One region of the Agrobacterium sp. 5Ca39 genome, then DNA from elsewhere that is predicted to be linked to it. Evidence: predicted binding sites of a transcription regulator. Region 1 holds the regulator's gene; each other region holds the start of a gene.
What was found. The regulator LexA, encoded in region 1, represses DNA repair genes until DNA is damaged. The targets are predictions, from matches to a motif close to TGTTCNNNNTGTGTTCNG.

Region 1 (3,278 bases):
GAATGGATCATCGTACTGGAAGACGGCCGCCTCGCCGGAAAGGCATGTGACATTGCCGACATCGTCATTGTTTCCCGCAGAACGTCGTTTGCACAGTGTCGCTCGGGCGCGTTACTCCTCAACCGCGACATATTGCGGCGCATCGGTTCCGTGGAGATAGACTTCGCGAGGAGCGATCAGCCCGGCGTTGTCGGTCGGCTACGGGCGTCAACCGCGGGCGCAAACCGCCCGTGGAGTGAACATCGATATTATGACTGGAAAACCGGGCGTTTCGACCGTGAATTGCCTGAAACGATCACCCGTCTGCTGGCGGCGTCGCAATGATCGCCACCGGCAAGGATCGTCAGGCCTTTGCGCGTAGATCCATCGTCAATTCGCCGATTCCGGCGATCTCCTCTTCATGTGCCGCGTCACGCCAGGTCTCCTTCAGTCCCGCCTCATACCATTCGCGCATGGAAGGCAGAGCGAGCAGTCGCTCACAATAGGCTTTTGCCGCAGGAGAAAGGTCTGCGCCATACGTCTGGAAACGGAGTGCCACAGGGCAGTAGAAGGCATCCACCGCCGTGAACTTCTGACCGGCGAGATAGGGACCGCCGAAATTCGACAGGCCCTCGCTCCACAACGCATCGACACGCTTTATATCCGCCGCAAGCCCGGCATCGCTGACGTTCGGTCTGACACGAACGCCAACGGACATGGGGTAGAGATTGCGAAGGGACGAAAATCCCGCATGCATTTCGCTTGCTGCCGACCGCGACCAGGCTCTCGCATGCTTGTCGCTTGCCCATACCCCTTGATGACGTTCGGCAAGATATTCGGCGATCGAGAGTGACTCCCAAATCGTCACGCCATCATCGACGAGGCAAGGCACCTTGCCAGTTGGGGAAAAGGTGGAGAATGACACGCCTTCACCAAACGGGACGAGTTTCTCCTCGAAGGCGATACCGAGCGTGCGCATCAGGACCCATGGCCTCAGCGACCAGGAGGAGTAATTCTTGTTGGCGATATAAAGATCGTACATTGCGGGTCTCCTGATTGTGAAGCGGGTTTTTATACCAGCGGCCCGGCCCGGAATATCGCAAAGAATCCATCGCTCCCATAACGCCAATTGATGGGTGGGGCGCCATCCCTGCCGACGTCCTCTGGCAAAGCCGCCTTCGCCGCCATTAAAAAGAAAAGGCGCATCACTCGAGTGGAATGACGCGCCGTTCATCTTGAAGGCCTGATTTATCGCTCATCGACCGCTCCGGCCTTATCCGGACCGGCAGCAGCATCAATGATACCGGCGGATCAGCCCTACCAGCTTGCCCTGGATTTTAACCCGATCAGGTCCGAAAATGCGGGTCTCATAGGCAGGGTTTGCTGCTTCAAGTGCGATCGAAGCGCCTTTGCGACGGAAGCGCTTCAGCGTCGCTTCCTCGTCATCCACCAGCGCCACGATGATATCGCCGGGATTGGCGGTGTTACCGTTGCGAATGATGACGGTATCGCCATCGAAGATGCCGGCCTCGATCATCGAATCGCCCTTGACCTCGAGCGCGTAATGTTCGCCCGAGCCAAGCATGTCCACCGGAACCGCCACGTCATGCGTATTGTTCTGAATGGCTGAGATCGGCACACCGGCAGCGATCCGGCCCATGACGGGCACGGTTGCCACGCCTGCTATATCGTTCGCAGGCGCCTTTGGGGCAGGGGCGGGCTCTGGCATCTTGGGCTTGCCGAGGCTGCCTTCAATAACGCTCGGCGAGAAGCCCCGTTGCGGCCTCGCACCGGGCACATAGGCCTCCGGCAGCTTGATCACTTCAAGCGCTCGCGCCCTGTTAGGTAGCCGGCGAATGAACCCTCGCTCTTCCAGAGCGGTGATCAGCCGGTGGATGCCGGATTTGGAGGCAAGATCGAGTGCGTCCTTCATTTCATCGAAGGAGGGCGGCACGCCGGACTCTTTCATTCTTTCATGAATGAAGAGAAGCAATTCCTGCTGTTTGCGCGTGAGCATGAGGAAAACACCCTTGAGAATCGTCGTTGAAGTCGCGAAACAAATACAGAACGAACACTATATGTTCCATATGTGTTCCGCAATCCCCTAAAATTTCGTGAAGGATGCGTCTCTGATCGTGATTTGATCTTAGGGACAACGCCGAAGCGGGAAACGATGACTGACGGGCGGGATGCCGTCGCTTTCTTGAACTCCAGCCTTTGCCGATACCGGAATCGACGCGCAGGCCGGTCATTTGCATTCCCGGCGCTCTTCGTGCTTTTGTCAGCTTCAATACCCGGCATCTGCGCCGGGCGCGTCAAAAAGGCAAGATTTATGGCTGACAGGCATCGCGTCGATCATCTCGTTCTGCCCGCTCGGGACCTTGCGGTAGCGGCCGCGCGGCTCAAGGTCCTTGGCTTTACGGTCGCGCCACAGGCTCTCCATCCGTTCGGCACGGAGAATGCCTGTGTGTTCTTCAGGGATGGCACCTATCTGGAGCCTCTGACAATTGCTGACCGGGTCAGCTATATCGCGTCGGTCGAGAGAGGCGATGTTTTCACCGGCAGGGATCAGGCATTCCGGCGATCGTACGGACAGGAAGGTTTTTCTGCCCTTGTGGCCTCCACTGCTGACGCTCGTGCCGATCACCGGAGATTCGTGGCGTCCGGCGTATCGGCCGGCGAGGTCTTCGAATTTTCGCGGCCCATGCAAATGCCGGACGGATCGTCAGGCGAGGCGGCGTTCCGGCTTGCTTTCGCGGCAAGCGGATCGGCTGCGGATTTCTTCCTCTTCAGTTGTCAACGCCTGCAGGCACTGCCGGGGGACCGTGCTGCACTGGAACGTCACCAGAACGGAGTTCTGGGCCTTCGCGAGATCGTGCTGTGTTCCGGTACGCGGAGTGACACCCACTTGATAGAAACGGTTTTCGGCTGCAACGGCGTTGTGTCTCCGGATGGTGATGTCGTTTTCGAAACCGGCAATGCAAGGGTGAGGCTGAGTGAAAGACCCGCCCTTTCTGGCGTCGACCCGAAGGCTGCGGGAAAAAACGGTGAGGGCCTGCGCGGCATGGGCGTCGTCTTTTCCGTTGACGATCTTGCCGTGACAGCGACGGTACTTGCTGCTAATGGCGTGTCCAGCGCAGAAGCGGGCGGCCGTCTGGTGGTGCCCGCAGCACCCGGACAGGGCGTCGATTTCGCCTTCGAGGAAAAAAGATGAGCGTCACGAACAATCTCAAAGTCACCGCCGGCCAGGGCGCCAGCAAGGTTTCCTTTTGCAATAGCGAGCGTTTTTCACTGATCGC
Region 2 (3,278 bases), 510 kb from region 1:
GGGCCAGCGCCTCGAGCTGATCCTTCTCGAGGCCGATATGCAATGTGCCGTGAATGACGGCGATGGTGGCCGGAACCGCGCCCTGATCACGGATGATCTGCTCGACGCTTTCCGCCATCTCGATATTGCCCGGATAGGGCATGCCATGGGTGATGATGGTGGATTCAAGCGCGACGATCGGCGCACCGCGCTGCTTGGCGGCGGCGACTTCTTGAGAATAGACGATGGGCAGGAGAGGGGAGATGGGGCGGGTCATTTACATTGTTCCAGTTCTTAAAAGCGGTTCATGCCAGTATTTCAGCCTGGGGAACAAGCCCCAACATGGCCTCGACACTGTCTTTTGATAGGTCGTGGGATGTCGCAAAGGGCGATTGCACGGTGATGGCCGCTGCGGCCGCGCCTCTTCTCAGAGCTTCGGCAATCGTCTTTCCTTCGGCAATCGCAGCGAGGTAGCCAGACGCCATGGCGTCGCCCGCACCGGTTACATCCTTCACTTCGCGGATGAGGGGCGGGTGGAGGATTGCTTTTTCATTTCCGTTGAAGGCCACGACTTCGCTTGCGCCGCGGGTGACGACGCCGCCGGAAAGCCCGGCCTTGCGCAGGATATCCGGCCAGTCACGAACGTCAGCGGCCGTCTCGCCGGTGAGCGCGCGCGCTTCCGCCTCGTTCATGAAGAGGATGTCGATGTCGGCCAGCGCCGCTTTCAGCTTCACGGCCTTGGCCGGCGAAATGGCTATGGCCGCCAGCGGCTTTTCGCAGGCGCGGGCCACGAGGCCAAGTGCAGCCAGCGTGTCCTCGGGCAGGTTGGCGTCGCAGAGCAGGATATCGCTTGCGGTGATGGCCTCCCGGACGGCGCGGACCTTGAGCCGGCGCGGCGTGAAGAGCTTGTAGAGATCCATGTCGGCGAGCGCGATGACGAGGTTGCCGTCACGCTCCAGAATGGCGGTATAGCTCGGTGTGCGCCGGTCGAGGAAGGTGAACGGCGTGTCCTCCACGCCAGCCTGTCGTGCAGCCTCCGCAACGGCTTCTCCCGTCACGTCGCCGCCGCGCGGGGCGATGATCCTGACTTGAAAGCCGAGCCGGGAGAGATTGCGTGCAGCGTTAAAACCGCCGCCGCCCGCCTCTTCCATCCAAGAGCCGGGGTTGCTGGCGCCCGGCGCCGTTTCAGTCTCGATCATGCCGCGCCTGTCGATATGCGCGCCGCCCAGAACGAGTATTTTCTTCACGCTTGCGTTTCCCTCTCTGGCGGATGGTAAGGCCGGACGATTCGGCCTAAACTGACGTCTTCCTGACCTCGCCTCCGGTTTGCGGCAAGGGGCCGCGCACAGAAAAACGAAAGCAGAACAAACGACTTATCACTATTTGTTTTCAATATGCTGGCTCAGCCTTGTTAAATGAGAACAAATAGAGTACATACCGTTCCCATACTGCTACATTGCCTGTGCGGCTTCAATAACCTAAAGGTGGTTCGGATGGCACAAAATTCTTTGCGTCTCGTAGAGGATAAATCGGTGGATAAAAGCAAGGCACTGGAAGCGGCGCTCTCCCAGATCGAACGGTCGTTCGGCAAGGGATCGATCATGAAGCTCGGTTCCAATGAAAATGTGGTTGAGGTGGAGACCGTTTCGACGGGTTCGCTCAGCCTGGATATCGCGCTCGGCATCGGCGGACTGCCGAAGGGGCGCATCATTGAAATTTACGGTCCGGAAAGCTCGGGTAAAACGACGCTGGCGCTGCAGACCATTGCGGAAGCCCAGAAGAAGGGCGGCATCTGCGCCTTCGTTGACGCCGAACATGCGCTTGATCCGGTCTATGCGCGCAAGCTTGGCGTGGATCTGCAGAGCCTGCTGATCTCGCAGCCGGATACGGGCGAGCAGGCGCTTGAGATCACCGATACGCTGGTGCGCTCCGGCGCGGTCGACGTTCTCGTGGTCGACTCCGTTGCGGCGCTGACGCCGCGGGCGGAAATTGAAGGTGAGATGGGCGACAGCCTGCCGGGTCTTCAGGCGCGTCTGATGAGCCAGGCGCTGCGCAAGCTGACCGCTTCGATCTCCAAGTCGAAGTGCATGGTCATCTTCATCAATCAGATCCGCATGAAGATCGGCGTCATGTTCGGTTCGCCGGAAACGACGACCGGCGGTAATGCGCTCAAGTTCTATGCTTCCGTTCGCCTCGACATCCGCCGTATCGGCGCTGTCAAGGAACGCGAAGAGGTTGTCGGCAACCAGACCCGCGTCAAGGTCGTCAAGAACAAGATGGCGCCGCCTTTCAAGCAGGTGGAATTCGACATCATGTATGGCGAAGGCGTTTCCAAGACCGGTGAGCTTGTCGACCTCGGCGTAAAAGCCGGTATCGTTGAAAAGTCGGGTGCCTGGTTCTCCTATAACAGCCAGCGTCTGGGGCAGGGGCGTGAAAACGCCAAGACCTTCCTGCGCGATAACCCCGATACGGCAAACGAGATCGAGCTGGCGCTGCGCCAGAACGCCGGCCTGATTGCGGATCGTTTCCTGCAGAATGGCGGTCCTGATTCCGGCGATGACGGCGACGGTGACGAAGGCTGATCCTGCCGTCGAGCTTCAGGCATCCGTTGCCGGATCGCCTGTCTCGATGTGAATCGAATTGAACGAAACGGGCCGTGCGATTTCTGTCGTGTGGCCCTTTTTCTTTGTCGGTACGCCTTCGCCGGTCTCCATGGCTGGACAGGGCAGGATGCGGACGATAAAAGCCATTGATTTTGCAATATAGCCATCATTTCCGATGGCGGTGATGGACTCCAGCTGTGAGCGGTGTGTGGGCATGAGCGGTGTAAATGAAATTCGGTCGACCTTCCTCGACTACTTCAAGAAGAACGGACACGAGATTGTGCCCTCCAGCCCGCTGGTGCCGCGCAACGATCCGACACTGATGTTCACCAATGCCGGCATGGTGCAGTTCAAGAACGTCTTCACCGGTCTGGAAACCCGTCCTTATTCTACTGCGGCATCCGCGCAGAAATGCGTGCGCGCTGGTGGCAAGCATAATGACCTCGACAATGTCGGTTACACCGCCCGTCACCACACCTTCTTCGAAATGCTCGGCAACTTCTCCTTTGGCGATTATTTCAAGGAAGAGGCGATCACCCACGCCTGGAACCTGATCACCAGGGAATTCGGCATCGACCGCAATCGCCTGCTGGTCACGGTTTATCACACCGACGACGAGGCCTTTAACCTCTGGAAGAAGATCGCCGGTTTCTCCGACGACCGCATCATCCGCATCCCGACCAGCGACAATTTCTG
Region 3 (3,278 bases), on a different replicon from region 1:
CCGGCGCGCCGTTCAGAACAAGCGACACCGTTGCCTGGCTGACGCCGGCAAGCTTGGCGATATCGTTCTGCGTGAGACGTCTGTGACTGGACACGCCATGCCCTCCTCCGGCATTCGTTCCGTGCTAATACGTATTAGCAGCTAATGCGTATTAGCACCATCTCCGCGTAGGGAGTCAAGCGATAAAGTGCATTCGCTGAAAGGGTCGCAGATTATCGCAAGCCTGCGCTGCAATGGCAAAACGCGGCAGAAACGGCAATGTCAGCTGTAAAAAGCAGCGGTCTGCCCGTATTTACGGACCCGAGGGTGCTTTTTTGCCCGCAAGCTTCTGCTCAAGCAACCAAGTCCACATCGCCTCGTCGTTCAGCACTTTTCCCTCGACCGCCTGATGGTCCGTGTCCTCAAGCACGGTGAGCCGAACATTGCGCTTCAGCTCCTTAAGACGTTGCACGAGAACCACTGTATCGGATAGCGGGATGACCTCGTCATTTGCACCATGAAAGGCCCAGAAAGCCGCCTTCTCGTTCGTTCGATTGAGGTAGTGCCGAATGCCGCCGCCGGCAATCGGAACCACCGCGGCGAAAGTTTGAGGAAACTGCTCTGCCATGGACCATGCGCCGAACCCTCCCCGGCTATAGCCGATCAGATAGATGCGTTCCCGATCCACCCGGTGGTTGGCCACCACCGCCTCAAGAACGCTTGCAACACGCTCGATCGGGTAAAGTAGTTCCTCGCTCGGATTTTGCGGTGAAAACACCAGGAAGGGAAACTCACGTCCCTCCTCAATCATTTTCGGTAAGCCGCTCGACCGTAGCTTTTCGACGTCGCTGCCGCCCTGATCGCCGCCATGCAGCCAGACGACAAGAGGATAGGTCTTGTTTGAGCCGGCGTAATCCTTGGGCGTATAAAGCAGGTAGTTGAGGTCAGAAGCGATGGTGACATCGGATTTCATCGCTTTCTGTTCGGCCTGTGCAAATGTCGAGGCAGCGATTGCGGCCAGAGCGATCAGGCAGAATTTAAGTCGTCTCATGATTTTTTCCTCCCAGTGAATAAGCATCTTCCGGGGTAATGACCGTTAAACCCGATAGCGTTCAACGCTCCCGGAAAAAGCAGGAAAAGCGCCTCGGAAAACATGAAATATCTCTTTATTTCAAACCAATGAGACAACTGCCTCATCTGATTTCCGGCGATGCGCCGACAGCATATCCGCTTCCGCTCCTGAGGCAACATTCGAGGAAGAGACTTCAGAAATCGAGCTGTCAGGTGATGGCTCCAACCGGACTTGTGCAGCAAGGCCTTTACGTTCAGCATTTGTTCTGGCTTGCTGTTTGAGTCTTTGCTAATCATTGCGGCACGAAGGCCACATGGCGGCGCAGGCTCAGTCGCCCGCCGTTTTCGGGCAGGCAACTTCGCCTGGGGCAAATATCGAGGATTGGTGCAGGATGGCGGTTGCCTATCTGGAAAAACTGAACGAGCAGCAACGCAAGGCCGTGGAACATGGTGTTGGACTGGTGGATGGACATGTCGCCGGTCCGCTTCTGATCATCGCCGGCGCCGGCTCGGGAAAGACCAACACGCTGGCTCACCGTGTTGCGCATCTGATCGTGAATGGCGCCGATCCCCGCCGCATCCTGCTGATGACGTTCTCACGGCGCGCAGCTTCCGAGATGGCGCGCCGTGTCGAACGGATATGCAAGCAGGTCCTCGGGGCAAATTCGGCAATCATGACAGATGCATTGGCCTGGTCCGGCACGTTTCACGGCATTGGTGCACGGCTGTTGCGCATCTACGCCGAGCAGATCGGCCTCAACATCGATTTCACCATCCACGACAGAGAAGACAGCGCCGACCTGATGAACCTTGCCCGGCACGAATTGGGTTTTTCCAAAACCGAAAGCCGCTTTCCGACGAAGGGCACCTGTCTTGCGATCTATTCGCGCGTCGTGAATTCCCAGACACCACTCAAGGACATCCTGCGCCAGCACTATCCCTGGGTTGCCAACTGGGAAAGCGAACTCAGGGAACTGTTCGCGGCCTATGTCGAGGCCAAGCAGGTCCAGAACGTGCTCGATTACGACGATCTTCTGCTCTACTGGGCCCAGATGGTCAGCGACCCCGTTCTGGCTGACGATATAGGCAACCGCTTCGACCATGTGATGGTCGATGAATATCAGGATACCAACCGGCTGCAGGCTTCGGTGCTGATGGCGCTGAAGCCCGGTGGCCGCGGCTTGACCGTGGTGGGTGACGATGCGCAGTCGATCTATTCCTTCCGGGCGGCGACAGTGCGCAACATCCTCGATTTCCCGGCTTCCTTCAGCCCGGCGGCCGATATCATCACGCTGGATCGCAACTATCGCTCGACGCAGCCGATCCTTGCAGCCGCCAACGGGGTCATCGATCTCGCGCGCGAGCGCTTCACCAAGAACCTCTGGACCGAACGGGTATCGCTCGAGCGCCCAAGGCTCGTAACGGTCAAGGATGAAACCGAGCAGGCGAACTTCATCATCGACCAGATCCTCGCCAATCGCGAGAGCGGCATGACGCTGAAACAGCAGGCCGTGCTGTTCCGCACCTCCAGCCATAGCGGCCCGCTCGAGGTGGAACTGACCCGCCGCAACATCCCCTTCGTCAAATTCGGCGGCCTGAAATTCCTGGACAGCGCCCATGTGAAAGACATGCTGGCCGTGCTGCGCTTCGCACAGAACCCGCGCGACCGCGTCGCCGGTTTCCGGCTGCTGCAGATGCTGCCAGGCATCGGACCAAAAAAGGCTGGCAATATTCTCGAGACAATCGCGAGGGATCCCGAACCCTTGCTTGCCCTCGCCGAAATTCCGACGCCGCCGAAAACTGGCGATGACTGGACAGCCTTCACGCAAATGCTGGTGGGCCTGCGACACGCGCCGAATGACTGGCCGGGCCAGATCGGGCAGGCGCGGCTGTGGTACGAACCGCATCTGGAACGCCTGCATGAGGATGCGGACACCCGCAAGGCCGATCTGCTGCAGCTAGAGCAGATCGCCGGCGGCTACCCATCGCGCGAGCGCTTTCTGACCGAGCTGACGCTCGATCCGCCGGACGCCACCAGCGATCAGGCCGGCGTGCCGCTGCTTGACGAGGATTATCTCAGCCTCTCGACCATCCATTCCGCCAAAGGCCAAGAGTGGCGCGCCGTCTTCATCCTCAATGTGGTCGACGGCTGCATCCCCTCCGACCTCGGCGTCGGCACCACCCAGGAACTGGAGGAGGAACGCCGGCTGCTCTACGTCGCCATGACG

Region 2: recA (recombinase RecA) is a predicted target of LexA. The motif match lies at 1,397-1,414, and genes of this name have one in related genera.
Region 3: ACZ47E_RS17835 (ATP-dependent helicase) is a predicted target of LexA. The motif match lies at 1,302-1,319, and genes of this name have one in related genera.

What each region holds. Positions count from the first base shown of each region.
Region 1 is NZ_AP026436.1:1,029,755-1,033,032, forward strand. It holds gene ACZ47E_RS05030 (ComEC/Rec2 family competence protein) at 1-324, shown strand, start outside; gene ACZ47E_RS05035 (glutathione S-transferase family protein) at 344-1,021, opposite strand; gene lexA (transcriptional repressor LexA) at 1,274-1,996, opposite strand; gene ACZ47E_RS05045 (VOC family protein) at 2,312-3,193, shown strand; gene kdsA (3-deoxy-8-phosphooctulonate synthase) at 3,190-3,278, shown strand, end outside.
Region 2 is NZ_AP026436.1:1,536,554-1,539,831, reverse strand. It holds gene ACZ47E_RS07740 (pseudouridine-5'-phosphate glycosidase) at 1-256, opposite strand, end outside; gene ACZ47E_RS07735 (carbohydrate kinase family protein) at 285-1,226, opposite strand; gene recA (recombinase RecA) at 1,473-2,561, shown strand; gene ACZ47E_RS07725 (hypothetical protein) at 2,577-2,729, opposite strand; gene alaS (alanine--tRNA ligase) at 2,797-3,278, shown strand, end outside.
Region 3 is NZ_AP026437.1:905,550-908,827, reverse strand. It holds gene ACZ47E_RS17845 (LacI family DNA-binding transcriptional regulator) at 1-94, opposite strand, end outside; gene ACZ47E_RS17840 (carboxylesterase family protein) at 293-1,030, opposite strand; gene ACZ47E_RS17835 (ATP-dependent helicase) at 1,443-3,278, shown strand, end outside.